2 regions of the Paucibacter sp. XJ19-41 genome follow, and region 1 is predicted to be linked to the other one. Evidence: predicted binding sites of a transcription regulator. Region 1 holds the regulator's gene; the other holds the start of a gene.
What was found. Region 1 encodes HrcA, which represses chaperone genes, less so after heat shock. Its sites were predicted from a motif close to TTAGCACTCNNNNNNNNNGAGTGCTAA; they were not measured.

Region 1 (9,530 bases):
GGCTGTGGCTGGAGCATGAGGGTCAGGTCTTGCTGCAGCAGCGCCCCGACACCGGCGTGTGGGCCGGCCTGTGGACGCTGCCGATGTTCGACGACGAGCAGGCGATGCTGAGCCAGGCCCGGCTGGTCGGCGCCGAGCTGGAGGTGATGCCCAGGGTCGAGCATGCGTTGACGCACTTCGACTGGGTGCTGCATCCGCGCCGCGCCGTGCTCGACAGCGCGGCCGTCGTCGGCTCGGGTCGCTGGGTGGCGCGTGAGAAGCTGGCTGACTATGCGCTGCCGGCACCGTTGAAAAAGCTGATCGTCTAGGCGTATGCTGCGCCACCGCATTCCATCATCCATCGAAGCATGAAGCCCCTGGTCAAAAGCGCTGTCGAATCCGCCCTGATCGCCCTGCTGGTGGCGGCTTGCTGCCTCTGGTTCCTGATCTCGGCCGGCGCCTCCGAAGACGATGTCAACGGCGCCAAGATGACCTTGCTGGCCCTGGGCCTGGCGGCCAGCCTGATCGCGCACTGGACCTATATGGCGCTGGCGCTCAAGCGTGATGGCCGGCCGCTGCTGGGCTGGACGGTGGGCATGGTGCTGCTGTTCCCGGTCGTCACCGTCGTCGCCCTGGTGCTGATGTCGGCCCGCGACGAGGAATCGCGGGCCGTCTGAGCGACTACTTGGCGTCCAGCTCGCGGTGGCGCTTCAGCACATGGCCGTGGCTGGCGAACTGCCGGGCCAGGGTCTCGACCAGATAGACCGAGCGGTGCTGGCCACCGGTGCAGCCGATCGCAACGGTCAGATAGCTGCGCTGGTCGGCGGCGAAATTGGGCAGCCACTGGCGCAGAAAGCCGCTGATCTGGCCCAGCATCAGATTGACCTCGGGCTGGGCCTGCAGATAGTCGGCCACCGGCGCATCGCGGCCGGTCAGCGGGCGCAGCTCGCGGTCGTAATAGGGGTTGGGCAGCACCCGCACATCGAAGACGAAGTCTGCATCGCTGGGCACGCCATGCTTGAAGGCGAAGGACTCGAACACCAGGGTCAGTGACTCGCCCTTGACCGAGACCAGATCGCGCACCCAGGCGCGCAGCTGGGCCGCGCGCAAGAGGCTGGTGTCGATCACGGTGGACTCGACGCGCAGCGCGGCCAGCAGCTCGCGCTCCAGCGAGATCGCGTCGAGCAGGGCGCGGTGCGCATCCCCGCCATCGCTGCCCGCGTCGCGCTGCCCGCTGCGCAGCGGGTGAGGGCGGCGGGTCTCGGAGAAGCGCCGCACCAGGGTCTCGTCATTGGCGTCCAGAAAGATCGAGCGCACCGCGACGCCTTCGCCGCGCAGCTGCTTGATCAGCGGCAGCAGATGCGGCAGCGAGCCCTCGCTGCGCACATCGACCGCGATCGCGACCCGGCGCTCACCGCGCTGCTTCTCGACCGCCAGGAAAGGGGTCAGCAGCTCGGGCGGCAGGTTGTCGACGCAGAAGAAGCCCGCGTCCTCCAGCGCATGCATGGCCACCGACTTGCCGCCACCGGCCATGCCGGTGACCAGCACCACATCGCTTTGCGGAACCGTGCCACTCATGATTTCGTCGTCCTGTTCTTGATATCTTGCTGGCCGCGCGGTGCGCCCGTCGCCGACAGCGCCAGCATCTCCTGCGCATGGGCCAGGCTGGCCGAGGACAGGCGTTCGCCGCCCAGCATGCGGGCGATCTCCTGCACCCGGGTCTCGCCGGCAATGGCCTGCACCTCGCTGGCGGTGGTGCCGGCGCGCAAGGCCTTGGAGACCAGGTAGTGATGGTCGGCGCAGGCGGCCACCTGGGGCAGGTGGGTGACGGCCAGCACCTGGCGCTCGCGGCCCAGCTGCTTCATCAGCCGGCCCACGGTCTCGGCCACCGCGCCGCCGACGCCGGCGTCGATCTCGTCGAAGATCAGCGTGCCCGCGCCGTCCTGCTCAAGCTGGCTGGTCGTCACCGCGATCGCCAGCGCGATGCGGGAGAGCTCGCCGCCCGAGGCCACCTTGGCCAACGGCCGCGGTGTGCTGCCGGCATGGCCGGCCACCATGAATTCCACCGATTCAAGGCCGAAGCTCTGCGGCTGGTCTTGCGCCAGCAAGGCCACCTCGAAGGCGCCGCCGGCCATGCCCAGCTGCTGCATCGCCTGCGTGACGGCGGCGGCCAGCTGGGGCGCGGCCTTGCCGCGTTCCTGGCTGACGCGCCTGGCCTCGCGCTCGAAGGCACTGCGGGCCGCAGTCAGACTTTTCTCCAGCGCGGCCAGATCGCTGGCCTCGTCCAGCGCCGCCAGCTCGGCCCGCCATTGCGAGAGCAGGGCCGGCAGCTCTGCCGGTGGGCGGCGGTAGCGCCGCGCTAGGCTCATCCAGGCCGACAGGCGCTCGTCCAGTTCCTGCAGCCGCTCGGGCTCCAGATCAGCGCCGTGCAGATAGGTGGACAGGGTGTGTGCCGCATCGCGCAGCTGGGCCTGCGCGCCCTGCAGCGCCTCGACCGCCGGTGCCAGGCGCGTGCTGTCGTAGTCCAGCACCTGCTGCAGCTTGTCCAGCGCCTGCTCGGTCAGGCTCTCGGCACTCTGTTCGGCCTCGCCGGAGCCGCCTTCGATGGCCTCCAGCGCGGCTCGCGCGCCCTCCATCAGCGCGGCGGCATGCGAGAGACGCTGGTGCTCGCTATTGAGCTCGTCCCACTCGTGGGCGCCGGGCGAGAGCTTGGCCAGCTCGTCGATCTGCCAGGCCAGGCGTTCGCGCTCGCGGCCCAGCTCGCCTGAGCGGGTCTGCGCGGCCTCCAGCCGTTCGCTGAGCAGCTTCCATTGCGCATAGGCCTGGCCCAGCGGCGCGCTGTCGAGGCCGGCGAAAGCGTCCAGCAGCGCGCGCACCGAGGCCGGGCGGGTCAGGCCTTGCCAGGCATGCTGGCCATGGATGTCGAGCAGGCTGTCGGCCGTCTCGCGCAGCTGGGCCACGGTGGCCGCGCTGCCATTGATCCAGGCGCGGCTCTTGCCCTGGGCATCGATGACGCGGCGCAGCAGCAGGCTGTCGCCCTTGTCGAAGCCGGCCTCGTCCAGCCAGCTGTTCAGACGGGCCGGGCAGTCGAATTCGGCGCTGATCTCGGCCCGCGCCGCGCCTTCGCGCACCACGCCGGCGTCACCACGGCTGCCCAGCGCCAGCTGCAAGGCATCGACCAGGATGGACTTGCCGGCGCCGGTTTCGCCGGTGAGCACGGCGAAGCCGCCGGCGAAGTCGAGCTCCAGCTCCGGCACGATGACGAAATCGCGCAGGCTCAGTCGGCGCAGCATCAGGACACTCCCTCGTACCAGCGCAGCTTGCGGCGCAAGGTCGCGTAATAACTCCAGCCCTGCGGATGCAGAAAGCAGACCTTGTGGGCCGAGCGCCGCACCGTGATGCGGTCGCCGTGCAGCAGGCTGGCCAGGCTTTGCATATCGAAATTGACGCTGGCATCGCGGCCGGCCACGATCTCCAGCCTGACCTCGCCGGTATCGGGCAGCACGATGGGGCGGTTGGACAAGGCATGCGAGGCAATCGGCACCAAGACCCAGCCGGCGATGCTGGGGTGCAGGATGGGCCCGCCCGAGGACAGCGAGTAGGCGGTCGAGCCGGTGGGCGAGGCGACGATCACGCCGTCGGCCCGCATATTGGCAACGAACTCGTCGCCCACATCGACCTTGATCTCCACCATGCTGGCCGTCGCGCCCCGGCTGACCACCACATCGTTGAGCGCCAGGCCCGAGAAGATCACCTCGCCGTCGCGCCAGACCGCGCCTTCCAGCATTGCGCGCTGCTCCATCTCGAAGTCGCCGGCCAGTATCGGCGCCAGCGCCTCGCGGAATTTCTCGACCGAGATGTCGGTGATGAAGCCCAGCCGGCCCTGGTTGATGCCCACCAGCGGCGTGCCGTAGCGGGCCATCTCGCGGGCAAAGCCCAGCATCGTGCCGTCGCCGCCGACGACGATGGCCAGGTCGCAGCGCGCGCCCATCTCCTCGTTGGACAGGGCTTCGAAGTCGGTAATGCCGGTATTCAGCGCGGTGTCGCGCTCCAGCGAGACATCCAGCCCCAGGCCGGTCACGAAGTCGGCAATTTCCTCGAGTACCGGGCGTATACCCCGGGCCTGATGCTTGCCCACGATCGCGACATGTTGAAAACGCTTGGCCATGCGCAGAATTACACCACAGCGATGTGAACACACGCTGACTCGGGCGCGGTAGTCCGTACAATGAAAACCATGCTCGACGAGCGCTCCAAATCACTGCTGAAAACCCTGGTCGAACGCTATATCGCGGACGGCCAGCCCGTGGGTTCGCGCACGCTGTCCAAGGCCTCGGGCCTGGAGCTGAGCCCGGCGACGATACGCAATGTGATGGCCGACCTGGAGGAGCTGGGTCTGATCGCCAGCCCGCACACCAGCGCCGGCCGCATCCCGACCGCGCGTGGCTACCGGCTGTTCGTCGACACCATGCTGACGGCCCAGCCCGCCTCCATCGTCGGCGCCGACCTGCGGCCCATCGAAAGCTCGCAGCTGCAGCCCGACCAGCCGCAGCGCGTGATCGCCAGCGCGGCCCAGCTGCTGTCCAATCTGTCCAGCTTTGTCGGCGTCGTCACCGCGCCGCGCAAGCCCAGCGTGTTCCATCACATCGAGTTCCTGCGCCTGGGCGAACGCCGGGTGCTGGTCATCATGGTCTCGCCCGACGGCGATGTGCAGAACCGCGTGATCTTCACCGCGCAAGACCTGACCCAGCCCGAGCTCGCCGAGGCCAGCAACCGGCTCAATGCCCACTATGCCGGCCTGAGCCTGGAGGCGGTGCGCGAGCGCATCAAGAGCGAGGTCGATGCGCTGCGCGGCGAGATCGGCCGGCTGATGAGCGCGGCCGTGCAGGTCGGCACCGAGGCGCTGGAGCACGAGGAAGAGCGCGTCGTGATCTCCGGCGAACGCAATCTGCTGACGATGCAGGACTTCAGCAACGATATGGGCAGCTTGCGCCGCCTGTTCGATGTTTTCGAGCAGAAGACCCAGCTGATGCGCCTGCTCGATGTCTCCAGCCGCGCCGAGGGTGTGCGCATCTATATCGGCGGCGAGAGCCAAGTCGTGCCCTTCGAGGAGCTGTCCATCGTCTCCGCCCCCTACGAGGTCGACGGCCAGGTGGTCGGCACCCTCGGCGTGATCGGCCCGACCCGTATGGCGTACGACCGCATGATCCAGATCGTCGACATCACCTCGCGGATGGTGACGAACGCGCTGTCGCAGAAGTAGACGAACAGGCCGCGCAGCGCATCGGGCAGAGGTCGCGACCGCGCCTATACAATGCGCGGTTTCCGGTGCAAGGCCGGTATTCCCCCAGGGGGCCGTTAGCTCAGTTGGTTAGAGCAGAGGACTCATAATCCTTTGGTCGCAGGTTCAAGTCCTGCACGGCCTACCAAAAATAAATCAATCAGGACAAGGGCTTGCGTGCAGGTTGGCGCGTTGGTCCAGTTCTGATTGGACCCCGAATCGGACCCCGGATGGGGTTCGGCGGGGTTCGCTGCTAGAGGGTCAGCGCCTTGATTTCCGCCACCGCTGCCGCGTGACCGGCTTGTGTCAGTCGGTATCCCGCCTTGGCATCTCCATGAGCGAGCTTCTCGACATGGAGGTCACGCAGGCGATTGCGGACCGTACCGGGGCTGCGGCGGCTCAGGCTCTTAAGCACCGAGTCCACAGGCGTCACGTCCGGATAGTGGCTATGCAAAAGGATCAGGATTTCAGCCTTCACCGGAACATCGGCGTGAATGAGCCGCGTGCCGGCGATCTCCTCGACAAGCGTGCCGACGGGAGCCTGCACCAGCGCGATCAACGCCCCGGCTGCCTGCATTGAGATGCCCGTGGCATGGCGAAGCAGTTCGGCCGTTATCCAGGCCGCACCTTGGTGGGCATAGGCCAAGTCGTGGCTGTTCGTATCAACGTCGTTCTTGTGTGCGATGTTTCGCTTGTTGCGGAAGGTGTACATCGAGCGCGCAACGCGAGCCGCGCAGATACGGAGCCCTTCGTGCAACGCGGTGTTCTCGACCTTCTTGCCAAGGTAGTCATCGACACTCGGCTTTGCCTCGAATGTCCCGGTGTCGATGAACTGAAGGCACTGAACGAATGTCTCCACGAACTTCCCGGGGCCGGCGCGCTCAAGTGTTCGAGTCGCACAGTCGCGTCGAATCTTCACTAGATCGGCAGCCAAATCGGCAGACAGAGTAGGGCCGAGCAGGCCCTTCAGCGCATCTGCGAGGCGGGCCTCATCCACGGATCATTGCCTCCACGCGCTTGATGCCTTCGTGGCTGACCTTGTAGAGCTTGCGCGCTTGCTGGCTGCTGCCGCTCTTCTTGAGTTGCAGCATGAGCATCGGCTTCTGGTTCTTCATCTGGTCAATCGCGTCGGTGATGTTCGCGAGCTTGTGTCCGAGGTGCGTCAACTCTTTGTTGGCCTGGGCTGCGTTGAAGCTCTCGGCCGCCTCACAGACTTGCAGCCAGTAGCCAACCACCAGCGCTTTCTCTGCATTGGTCTTGGGATTGGCTGCGGCGTAGAGCTCCGCGAACGTGCCGTAAGTCGCTGGGCTCTTCGGCGTCGCATCCGCACCACCTGACTCGGGCTCGTTGCCGGCCGTAGGGGCGGTGTCCGCCGCAGGGGACGCGGCATGGGGTGCGGCGCGACCGCCAGCGAACTTCGGGTTGATCCCGAGCAGGCTTGCGATGTACGTCAGGACGCGCATCTGGGCTTCTTCGTCGAGCGGCGCAAGCGCGCCGTGGATGGCCTGGATGGCGCCGAATTCCTTTGCTGCGTCAGAGCTCATAACTAATGACTCCTGTGGATGATATTCGATCATTTTATGAGTCAAATCATTCGTGTCAATGGGTCATGTTTTATCGAATATGTGCCGGGGAATCTTCTGGGTGCTCGGTTGCCTTGGGCCCCATTGTTCATCGGGGATAGCCACAAGGGGTCGAGGCGATGGGAAGATTCTTGCGGCCAAATTCAGGCTTTGCGGTGAAAGAAGGGTACCCAGTCGGGTTCCGCTTGAGGCGGTTTACCCTTTTCGCCTTTCCTTGCCGCCGTGGCGGCGGCCCAGGCAGGGCGCAGCGTCTCCAAGATGGACACAGGCTGGGCGATCAGGCGTCAGTCCAGATCAGGGGGCAGCGGGCCGGAATTCGCGTGGCTCCTGAGCGCAGAATGCTCGAGTCCGAGCCCGAGCCCGATCACATCTCAGCTTTGCTTTGCCGCGCGGTCGAGTGAGCCGCCACAGCGAAACGGCCGTCCGGCACGCTCGAGCGTGACCTGCAAGGGCGAAGCGTCTACGCTGAGGGCGCCGCGACGGCTGACCCGGCTGTCATTCTTCCGAATAGGCTTGTCCTCCCTGCCGGCGTGCTATGTCGATATGGATGCCGGTCATTCGTCGATGGGATGCGAGGCGCCCCCTCAGGTGGGCGCGCCGAGCGTTCAACTGAACAGGAGTGAAGACATGCCATACATCGATGGTTTCGTGATCGCGGTCCCCACCGCCAACAAGCAGCAGTTCATAGAGCACGCGCGTCATTTCGATTCGCTATTCATCGAGCTCGGCGCGATCCGTGTGATCGAAGCCTGGGGCGACGATGTTCCCGACGGCAAAGTCACCGACTTCCGCCGCGCAGTCCAGGCCACGGCCGAGGAGACGGTGGCTTTTTCGTGGGTCGAATGGCCGGACAAGGCCACGCGCGACGCAGGCATGAAGAAGATGATGGAAGACCCGCGCATGGATCCCTCCACACCCGGCAACCCGCCGATGCCCTTCGACGGCAAACGCATGATCTTCGGCGGCTTCGAGCAGGTGGTCGAAGTGAAGGCCTGAACAGGGGTGTCGCCGGGGCGCCAGCATCCAGTCGGCCGACACTCCCTGTTCGCGCGCCGGCAAGTCGGCGACATAGGTCGACAGGGTCATGCAAGCCTTGATACGCTGCACGGCGGGCCTGAATAAGACGGGCAGGGCGAGGATCAAGAACCGGCCGCGCCCCTACCTGCTTGCAGGTCCTTCATCAGAACTGTTCAGCCCCTGAGTCGCACAGCGACCCCCAATGGAGGCCGAAGACCTGGACAACAAGGATCTCGAGCGCCTGCCCTGCGTCAAGCAGGGCCTGTGGTTTCATGGCGGGGTCAGCGCCTGCCATGTCCGCATCGTGCACCACCACCTGCTCATGGGCAGCGGCGATGACGACGACCCGCCCGAGCTCGCGCGCGACCGCGTCGCCGACTGCTACTACGTGCTCTTCGACCTGCCCCATGCCGACTGGCACAACGGCGGTGCCGCGCTGTCGCTGCGCGAGGCGGTCTTCATCGCGCAGCGCCGGCTCGGCCCCATGCTCAGCTGGAGCGATTGAGCCGGGGCGCCGGCAGCCCCTAGACTGCCCGGCATGCCCCATGCCGTTTCCCGCCTGCGTGCCGCCTGCCTCGCGCACAGCAGCACCCGCCCTCATCTCGATCGCGGCACGCCCCGCAAGGAGCGCTGTGCGCGCTGCCGCCTGATTCCCAGCCACTGCATGTGTGCGCTGCGGCCGCAGCTGGCGGCACCGCCGCGCTCGGCCCTGTGCCTGATCATGGCCGAGTTCGAGCCGCTCAAGCCCAGCAACACCGGCTGGCTGGTGGCCGATGTGCTTCCGCAGACCCACGCTTTCGCCTGGTCCCGCGTCGCTGTTGATCCGGCGCTGCCGGCCTTGCTGGCCGATCCGCAGTGGCAGCCCTATCTGGTGTTTCCCGGCGAGTTCGTGGCGGCGCCCGAGCGGGTGGTCAGCGAGCCCGCGCCGCCGTCGTCCGACGGGCGCCGCCCGCTGTTCGTGCTGCTGGACGGCACCTGGTCCGAGGCGCGCAAGATCTTCCGCAAAAGCCCCTATCTGGACCGCTTGCCGGTACTGAGCCTGAGGCCCGAGCAGCTCTCGCGCTACCGCCTGCGCCGCTCCAGCCACGAGCACCATTTCTGCACCTCGGAAGTGGCCGCGCTATGCCTGGCCCTGGCCGGCGATCTGCACGCCGCGCAGACGCTGGAGGCCTATCTGGATGTGTTCAGCGCCCGCTACCTGAGCGCGCGGCAGAGCGTGCCGGCGGATCCGCAGGACGCGGCCCACCAGCGGCTGCGCGACCTGGCCGCGCCCCCGCGCTGAGGGCCGCAGGCCTCAGTGCGACATCAGCACCGGCACCGTCATCGCGTCCAGCAGCCCGCGTGTGGCTCCGCCCAGCACCAGCTCGGTCCAGCGCGAGTGGCCATAGGCGCCCATCACGATCAGGTCGGCGTCCTGATCGGTCGCGCGCGACAGCAGGGCCTCGGCCACACCGATCTCGCTGCGTTCCTCGCGGGCCTCGGCGGCCACGCCCTGCCAGGCCAGCCATTGCTGCAGCGCCGCCAGCCGCGGCCGCAGGTCTTCATCCTCCAGGCTCTCACGCCAGCTCAGCAGCTGCACGCTTTGCGCCTGACGCAGCAGCGGCAGGGCATCATTGAGGGCGCGTGCGGCCTCGCGGCTGTCATCCCATGCCACCAGGGCGCGTTGGCCC
Region 2 (7,170 bases), on a different contig from region 1:
CCGGATTATGCGGCTGGGCCCGGACGAAAAAAGGGGCCGCATTCGCGGCCCCTTTCGAGACGGTCAGACTTGTTGCACGGGTGCCGCAGGCACCCGGCTTGGTCTTACATGTCCATGCCCATGCCGCCCATGCCGCCCATGCCACCAGGCATGCCGCCGGCCGGAGCCTCGTCCTTCGGGGACTCGGCCACCATGGCTTCGGTGGTCAGCATCAGCGAAGCGACCGATGCGGCGTTCTGCAGGGCAGTGCGCGTCACCTTGGTCGGGTCCAGGATGCCCATTTCGATCATGTCGCCATAGGTGTCGTTGGCGGCGTTGAAGCCGTAGTTGCCCTTGCCGGCCAGCACGGCGTTCACGACGACGGAGGCTTCGCCACCGGCGTTGTAGACGATCTCGCGCAGCGGGGCTTCGATGGCCTTCAGCACCAGCTTGATGCCGGCGTCTTGATCGGCGTTGTCGCCCTTGATCTCGCCAGCGGCTTGCTTGGCGCGCAGCAGGGCCACGCCACCACCGGCCACGATGCCTTCTTCAACGGCGGCACGGGTTGCGTGCAGCGCATCTTCGACGCGGGCCTTCTTTTCCTTCATTTCGACTTCGGTGGCGGCGCCAACCTTGATCACGGCAACACCGCCGGCCAGCTTGGCCACGCGCTCTTGCAGCTTCTCACGGTCGTAGTCGCTGGTGGCTTCCTCGATCTGGATGCGCACTTGCTTCACACGAGCCTCGATGTCGGCAGCGGCGCCAGCACCGTCGATGATGGTGGTGTTTTCCTTGCCCACTTCGACGCGCTTGGCCTGGCCCAGATCGGCCAGCGTGACCTTCTCCAGCGTCAGGCCGACTTCTTCGGCGATGACCTTGCCGCCGGTCAGGATGGCGATGTCTTCCAGCATGGCCTTGCGACGGTCGCCGAAGCCCGGAGCCTTGACGGCCACGACCTTCAGGATGCCGCGGATGGTGTTGACCACCAGGGTCGCCAGCGCTTCGCCTTCGACTTCTTCAGCGATGATCAGCAGCGGACGGCCGGCCTTGGCCACTTGCTCCAGCGTGGGCAGCAGGTCGCGGATGTTCGAGATCTTCTTGTCGAACAGCAGGACAAAGGGGTTGTCCAGCAGCGCGGCTTGCTTCTCGGGGTTGTTGATGAAGTAGGGCGACAGGTAGCCGCGGTCGAACTGCATGCCTTCGACGACGTCCAGCTCGCTGTCCAGGCTCTTGCCGTCTTCGACGGTGATGACGCCTTCCTTGCCGACCTTGTCCATCGCCTCGGCGATGATGCGGCCCACTTCCACATCGCTATTGGCCGAGATCGTGCCAACCTGAGCGATTTCCTTGGAGGTGGTGGTGGCCTTCGAGGCGGCCTTCAGCTGGGCGACCAGGGCCGTGACGGCCTTGTCGATACCGCGCTTCAGGTCCATCGGGTTCATGCCGGCGGCCACGTACTTCATGCCTTCGCGCACGATGGCCTGGGCCAGCACGGTGGCGGTGGTGGTGCCGTCACCGGCGTTGTCCGAGGTCTTGGAAGCGACTTCCTTGACCATCTGGGCGCCCATGTTCTGCAGCTTGTCCTTCAGCTCGATTTCCTTGGCCACGGACACACCGTCCTTGGTCACGGTGGGGGCGCCGAAGGAGCGCTCGAGCACCACATTGCGGCCCTTGGGGCCCAGGGTCACCTTGACCGCGTTGGCCAGGATGTTCACGCCTTCAACCATGCGAGCACGAGCTTCGCCGCCAAAGATTACGTCTTTTGCTGCCATGTGTATTTCTCCGAATTCTTTAAGGTGTCAGATCTTGGGGTGCGCCGACTTACTTGGCGACAACAGCAAACAGATCTTCTTCGCGCATCACCAGCAGTTCGTCGCCGTCGACCTTGACGGTCTGGCCGCTGTACTTGCCGAACAGCACGCGGTCGCCGACGGCCACGTTCAGGGCGATGAAGTCGCCCTTCTCATTGCGCTTGCCCGGGCCCACGGCCAGGACTTCGCCCTGATCGGGCTTCTCTGCGGCGTTGTCGGGGATGACGATGCCAGAGGCGGTCTTGGTTTCTTGTTCCAGACGCTTGACGATCACACGATCGTGCAGAGGACGCAGTTTCATTTCATCTCCTTGAGAGTGGTGCTAGATCTATGGGTGCACTGTGAATCGAGCACCCATTCACATGCGAAGACCCGTCATGGCGAAGCCGTTTCGGATCGTTAGCACTCTATCTTGGTGAGTGCTAGCAGACGGAGTATAGGGTTGTGCCGAGGGCTTTCAAGAGGGGCGGGCATGAATCTGCCGAAACAGTGGCCGCGGCCGGGGCTAGACTCGGTCGTGGGCTGTAGGCCCGCTGCCTCATCCACTCCCTGCAACCGACTGGAGATCAGCATGAAGCTACGTTCCTACCTTGCTGCGGCCGCCTTGATGGCCTCCAGCGCGGCGTTTGCCTTTCATTGCCCCGCCGACATGAAGAAGATCGACGAGGTGCTGGCCAAGAGCCCCAAGCTCACGGCCGAGCAGATCGGTGATGTGAAGAAGCTGCGCGCCGACGGCGAAGCCTTGCACAAGGCCGGCAAGCATCAGGAGTCGGTCGACACGCTGGCCAAGGCGATGAAGATCCTCGACATCAAATAGAGCCCCTCCCGGCCGTCGCAACAGGGGCCGGGGCCCTGCCGCTAGCTCTTCGGCGTGGCGGGCTTGTCGACCGGCCCATCCGCCCCGGTATTGCCCAGCTCCGGATGGCTGCGATTGACATCGCCCGGTGCCTCCGGGCCGGTCTGCCCCGTCTCGCCGAGACGATGGTCTTCGTTGTCGTGCTCGAGTCCGCCCTGCAGGCCGGGCGGAAAGTCCTGCTGTCTGCGTCCACTCATGATGCAAGCTCCTCGGAAATCCATGCTTCGCGACAGGCCCAGTATGGAGGGATATGAAAATGGAGCAAACCCTCCCGACACCAGCCATGCAAAAAGATCCCTGCCAAGCCCTGCGCATCGCGCTTCTCGACCTGCATCGCGTGCTGGTCGAGTTGGAGCGGCGCCAGTACGAGAAACAGCACGGCCGGCAGTCGTCCGGCGACTTCCTGCAGGTGATGGCCTATGCCGATGAGATGCGTTGGCTCGAACCGCTGAGCCGTCTGATCGTGATGCTGGACGAGGCGCTGGACGGTGACGGCGACGCCCTCTCGGCCCCGGCGGCCGTGGCCCAGCGCGCCCGCGAGCTGCTGAGCCTGGACCGGCACAGCAGCGAGCTCTTCACGACGCGCTATCTCTGGCATTTCGATGCGGCGCCGGAGTTGGTGCAAGCGCATGCGTTGGCGCTGGCGGCGCTCAAGCGTGCCGGGTCGTCGGTCCCACAAACTAGGACCTGAGCGCTCGCGCCCGGCGGCCGGCTTCGTTCGTTCAGGCGCTGATCGGCCGGCTGGCCGTGCGGCGCGCCGCACGCAGCCGGCGCACCTGCAGCGTGGCGCCGATCAGGAACAGCAGGAAGATCACACCGACCACCTTCTCGAGCTTCGGGTCCTCCGGGCTGCTGAACAGCGGTGCGCCGCTGGGCAGGCGGGTGAAGGTTTCGGTGACGCCGGGGATCATGTGGAAGAACACCGTCAGCGAGTAGCTGACCGTCTGCACATAGGGCGCGGCGTGGCCCAGCAGCCGGCTGCGGCCGGCCACGGTGGCCAGGCCCAGTACCAGCAGGGTCACGATGCCCAGCACATGGGGCTTGCCGAAGCCGCCGTGCTCGAAGATGCCGAAGCCGGTCAGGCAGGTCAGCACCGTGGCCCAGATATAGAGCTTGCCGACCGGCCGGTCCGGCAGGATGGCCCTGTCGCGCAGCAGGGCGACCAGGGCGGCGGCCAGCGCCACCAGGCTGATCAGGGTGTGGATGAAGCCGAGCGTCGTCAGTCCGAACATGGGGTTCTCCTTGAGGCGATGAGGTTCAGCGCCGAGCTTGGGTTGCCGTGGGCTGACCATGCCCCAGTTTCGCCTTCTTTGGATCCGTCGTGTGGCCTGCCGCCGGCTCGGCCGTAAGAGGCAGACAAGGGTGTTTCCTACCTGTGTAGGACGCCAACCCGGCCGCGACCCGCTACCAGACTACGCCCGATGGCGTATCCGGACTACCGTCGGTCGGCCGGGGCGGCCCTACTGTCGAGGTCTTCATAAGGAGACCTTCATGGCACTCAGCACCATCCTGCTCATCGTCCTCGTCCTGTTCCTGATCGGCGCGCTGCCCTCCTGGCCGCACAGCCGCAACTGGGGCTATGGCCCCAGCGGCGGCCTGGGACTGATCGTCGTGATCCTGATCGTCCTGCTGCTGCTGGGACGGATCTAGGCCTTGCTCAGGCCTTCGCCGCCGGCTTGGTATTGACCGCCAGGCACAGCAGGCCGGTCAACAGGGCCAGGCCCACATGCAGGGCGTAGACCGCGTCGAAGTCGGCGCGCTGCAGCTGCGCATGGCCGAGCAGCAGCACGGTCAGCGCCACACCCAGCACTGCGCCGATCTGGCGCGTGGCCTGGTTGACGGCGCTGCCGACCGCGTAGTGCTGGGCCGGCAGCCCCATCACCGCCGCGCCCGACAGCGAGGGCAGCACCATGCCGACGCCGATGCCGCTGAGCAGCAGGCCCGGCAGCCATTGCGTCAGATAGGCCGGCTCGACGCCCGGCACCAGTAAGAACCACAGGCCGCTGCAGGCATAGACCAGCGCACCGCCGACCAGAAAGGGCCGGTGGCCATGCCGGGCCGCGAGCCGGCCGGTCAGGATGGCCGAAGGCATCACCAGCAGCGGGCCCGGGGTCACGGCCAGGCCGGCCTGCGGCAGGCTGTAATGCCAGATCTGCGCCATGTAGAAGAAGAAGGTGAAGAACATCATCGCGAACGCGGTGCCAAAGGCCAGCGTCGCCAGGTTCACATAGCGGTAGGTCCGGCTGCGGAACAGTGCCAGGTCCAGCAGCGGCGCCGGCGCATGGCGGGCCCACAGCACAAAGCCGATCAGCGCCACCAGGCCCAGCGCGCCGGCCATCAGCAGCTCGTCGCGCCGCCAGCTCGGCGACTCCGACTGTACGATGGCCAAGGTGATCGCGCCGACCCCGACGATCAGCAGGCTCATGCCCACCAGATCCAGCGGTCGCCGCGCCTCGGGCCGGCGCACCTCGCCCAGCAGCCGCGCGCCGAACCACAGCGACAGCGCGCCCAGCGGCAGGTTCAGATAGAAGGCCCAGGGCCAGCCGATGCTGTCGACCACCAGCGAACCGAGGCTGGGCCCGACCGCCGCCGCCAGCGCGCCGACCGCCCCCCACAAGCTCACCGCCACCGCGCGCCGCGAGGCCGGAAACGCCGCCAGCACCAGCGACAGCGAGGCCGGCGTCAGCAGCGCCGCGCCGATGGCCTGCAGCACGCGCGCCGCGATCAGCCAGCCGACGCTGCCGGCCATACCGCAGGCCGCCGAGGCCGCCAGGAACAGCACGACACCGATCATGAAGACGCGCTTGCGGCCGTGCGCATCGGCCAGGCCGCCGGACGGGATCAGCATCGCCGCATAGACCACCGTGTAGGCATTCAGCACCCAGGACATATCGGCCGCCGTCGCCGCCGGAAAGGCGGCCCGCAGGCTGCCGAAGGCGGCGAACAGCAGAGTGCTGTCCAGCGAGACCAGGAAGACGGCGACGCTGGCAATCCAGAACACCGGCCAGGGTGAACGGGTGCCGCCGGCGTCAGCGGGCGGGGTGGCGGTGGCGGCGAGGCTGCTCATGGCTTGGGGCCGCTCAGTGCGACAAGGCCTGCAGATAGACGCCGGCCGCCAGGCCCTGCTTGACCTGGCGCGTGACTTCGTCGGCCAGCACCTCGGTGGCGCCGGCGGCCAGGCCGTCGAAGGCCTGGGCAACCACGGCCTCAGGCGTGGTCTTGGGCACATCGAGGCCCTGGGTCAGGTCGGTGTCGACAAAGCCCATATGCAGGCCGGTCACCAGCGTGCCCTGGCCGCTGAGTTCCTGGCGCAGGCCATTGGTCAGCGCCCAGGCTGCCGACTTGGTCGCACCATAGGTGGCCAGCAGGGGCCCATTGATCCAGCTGGCGATCGACAGCACGTTCAGCAAGGCGCCGCCGCCATTGGTGGCCAGCACCGGCGCGAAGGCGCGGGCCATGCGCAGCGGACCGAAGTAGTTGGTGTCCATCTGGCGTTGCGCGGCCTCGATCGCATCGGGCGCGAGGAAGCCGCCCAAGGTGGCGATGCCGGCGTTGTTGATCAGGATGCTGACATCGCTGCACTGCGCCGCGACCGCCGCGATGTTCTCGGCATTGCTGACATCGAGCCGTATCGGCACGACGCCGGGCAGGCTGATGCTGCCCGGGTCGCGGGCGGCTGCGTAGACCTTGCGCGCGCCGCGGGCCAGGGCTTCGCGGGCAAAGGCCAGACCGAGGCCGCGATTGGCGCCGGTGATCAAAACAACGGAGTTTTCGAGCTTCATGGTGGGTCTTTCAGGCAAGGGGGTTGAGTGGAGATATGACGATCGTCATAAATTGAGGCGAAAGCAAGTCTCTGATGCCGGGGCTTGCGCTGTTCCTAAGGGGAGAGGGCGGACCGGGTCTTCTGCCCGTGACGGGCCAGCAAGGCCTGGCGATTGGCGGCCAGCAGCGCATGGCCGTCGGCGTTGTCGCCCAGCGCGCGGGCCAGTTGCAGCGCGCCGACCAGGCTGCTGACGATGACGCGGGCCTGGTCCGCATCGGCAGAGGGCAGCACCTGCTGCACCCGCGTCATCAGGGCTTGGACCCGGCTGCGCCCGGCCTCCAGCACCTCGGCCGACTGGCGCGGCATCTCCGAGGCCAGCGCCGCCACCGGGCAGCCGGCCTCGGGGGCGGCCAGATGGGCGGGTGACAGATAGCCCTCGACCAGCGCGACAAAGGGGTCGCTGCCGTGTTGCCCGGCCTTGGCCAAACGCGAAGTGAGCCTGCGCTCACTGTCACGGCCCGCCCATTCCATGGCCTCGGCCAGCATCGCGTCGCGGGAGGAGAAGTGGGCGTAAAAGCCGCCATGGGTCAGGCCGGCCTGCTTCATCAGATCGGCCACGCCGATGCCACCGTAGCCGACGCGCCGGATCTCGCGCGCCGCTGTCTCGAGGATGCGCTCGTGGGTCAGTTCCTTGCGGCTGGGCGTGCTGGCGGTCACTTGGCTTTGTTTGTAAATATGATGATCGTCATATTAGGCTGCGA

Region 2: the regulator HrcA is predicted to act here: its motif matches at 2,190-2,216, upstream of groES (co-chaperone GroES).

Annotation. Positions count from the first base shown of each region.
Region 1 is NZ_JAQOWX010000144.1:2,060-11,589, reverse strand. Features, by position in the region: gene mutY (A/G-specific adenine glycosylase) at 1-308, shown strand, start outside; gene PO768_RS25190 (hypothetical protein) at 348-656, shown strand; gene rapZ (RNase adapter RapZ) at 661-1,557, opposite strand; gene recN (DNA repair protein RecN) at 1,554-3,272, opposite strand; gene PO768_RS25175 (NAD kinase) at 3,272-4,147, opposite strand; gene hrcA (heat-inducible transcriptional repressor HrcA) at 4,217-5,242, shown strand; tRNA gene PO768_RS25165 (tRNA-Ile) at 5,332-5,408, shown strand; gene PO768_RS25160 (hypothetical protein) at 5,514-6,257, opposite strand; gene PO768_RS25155 (hypothetical protein) at 6,250-6,804, opposite strand; gene PO768_RS25150 (DUF1428 domain-containing protein) at 7,471-7,839, shown strand; gene PO768_RS25145 (hypothetical protein) at 8,063-8,365, shown strand; gene PO768_RS25140 (tRNA-uridine aminocarboxypropyltransferase) at 8,399-9,142, shown strand; gene PO768_RS25135 (universal stress protein) at 9,155-9,530, opposite strand, start outside.
Region 2 is NZ_JAQOWX010000008.1:72,118-79,287, forward strand. Features, by position in the region: gene PO768_RS03770 (DUF1631 family protein) at 1-42, opposite strand, end outside; gene groL (chaperonin GroEL) at 105-1,751, opposite strand; gene groES (co-chaperone GroES) at 1,801-2,091, opposite strand; gene PO768_RS03785 (hypothetical protein) at 2,362-2,607, shown strand; gene PO768_RS03790 (hypothetical protein) at 2,649-2,843, opposite strand; gene PO768_RS03795 (hypothetical protein) at 2,903-3,337, shown strand; gene PO768_RS03800 (hypothetical protein) at 3,369-3,878, opposite strand; gene PO768_RS03805 (DUF3309 family protein) at 4,138-4,296, shown strand; gene PO768_RS03810 (DHA2 family efflux MFS transporter permease subunit) at 4,304-5,713, opposite strand; gene PO768_RS03815 (SDR family oxidoreductase) at 5,727-6,428, opposite strand; gene PO768_RS03820 (TetR/AcrR family transcriptional regulator) at 6,524-7,126, opposite strand.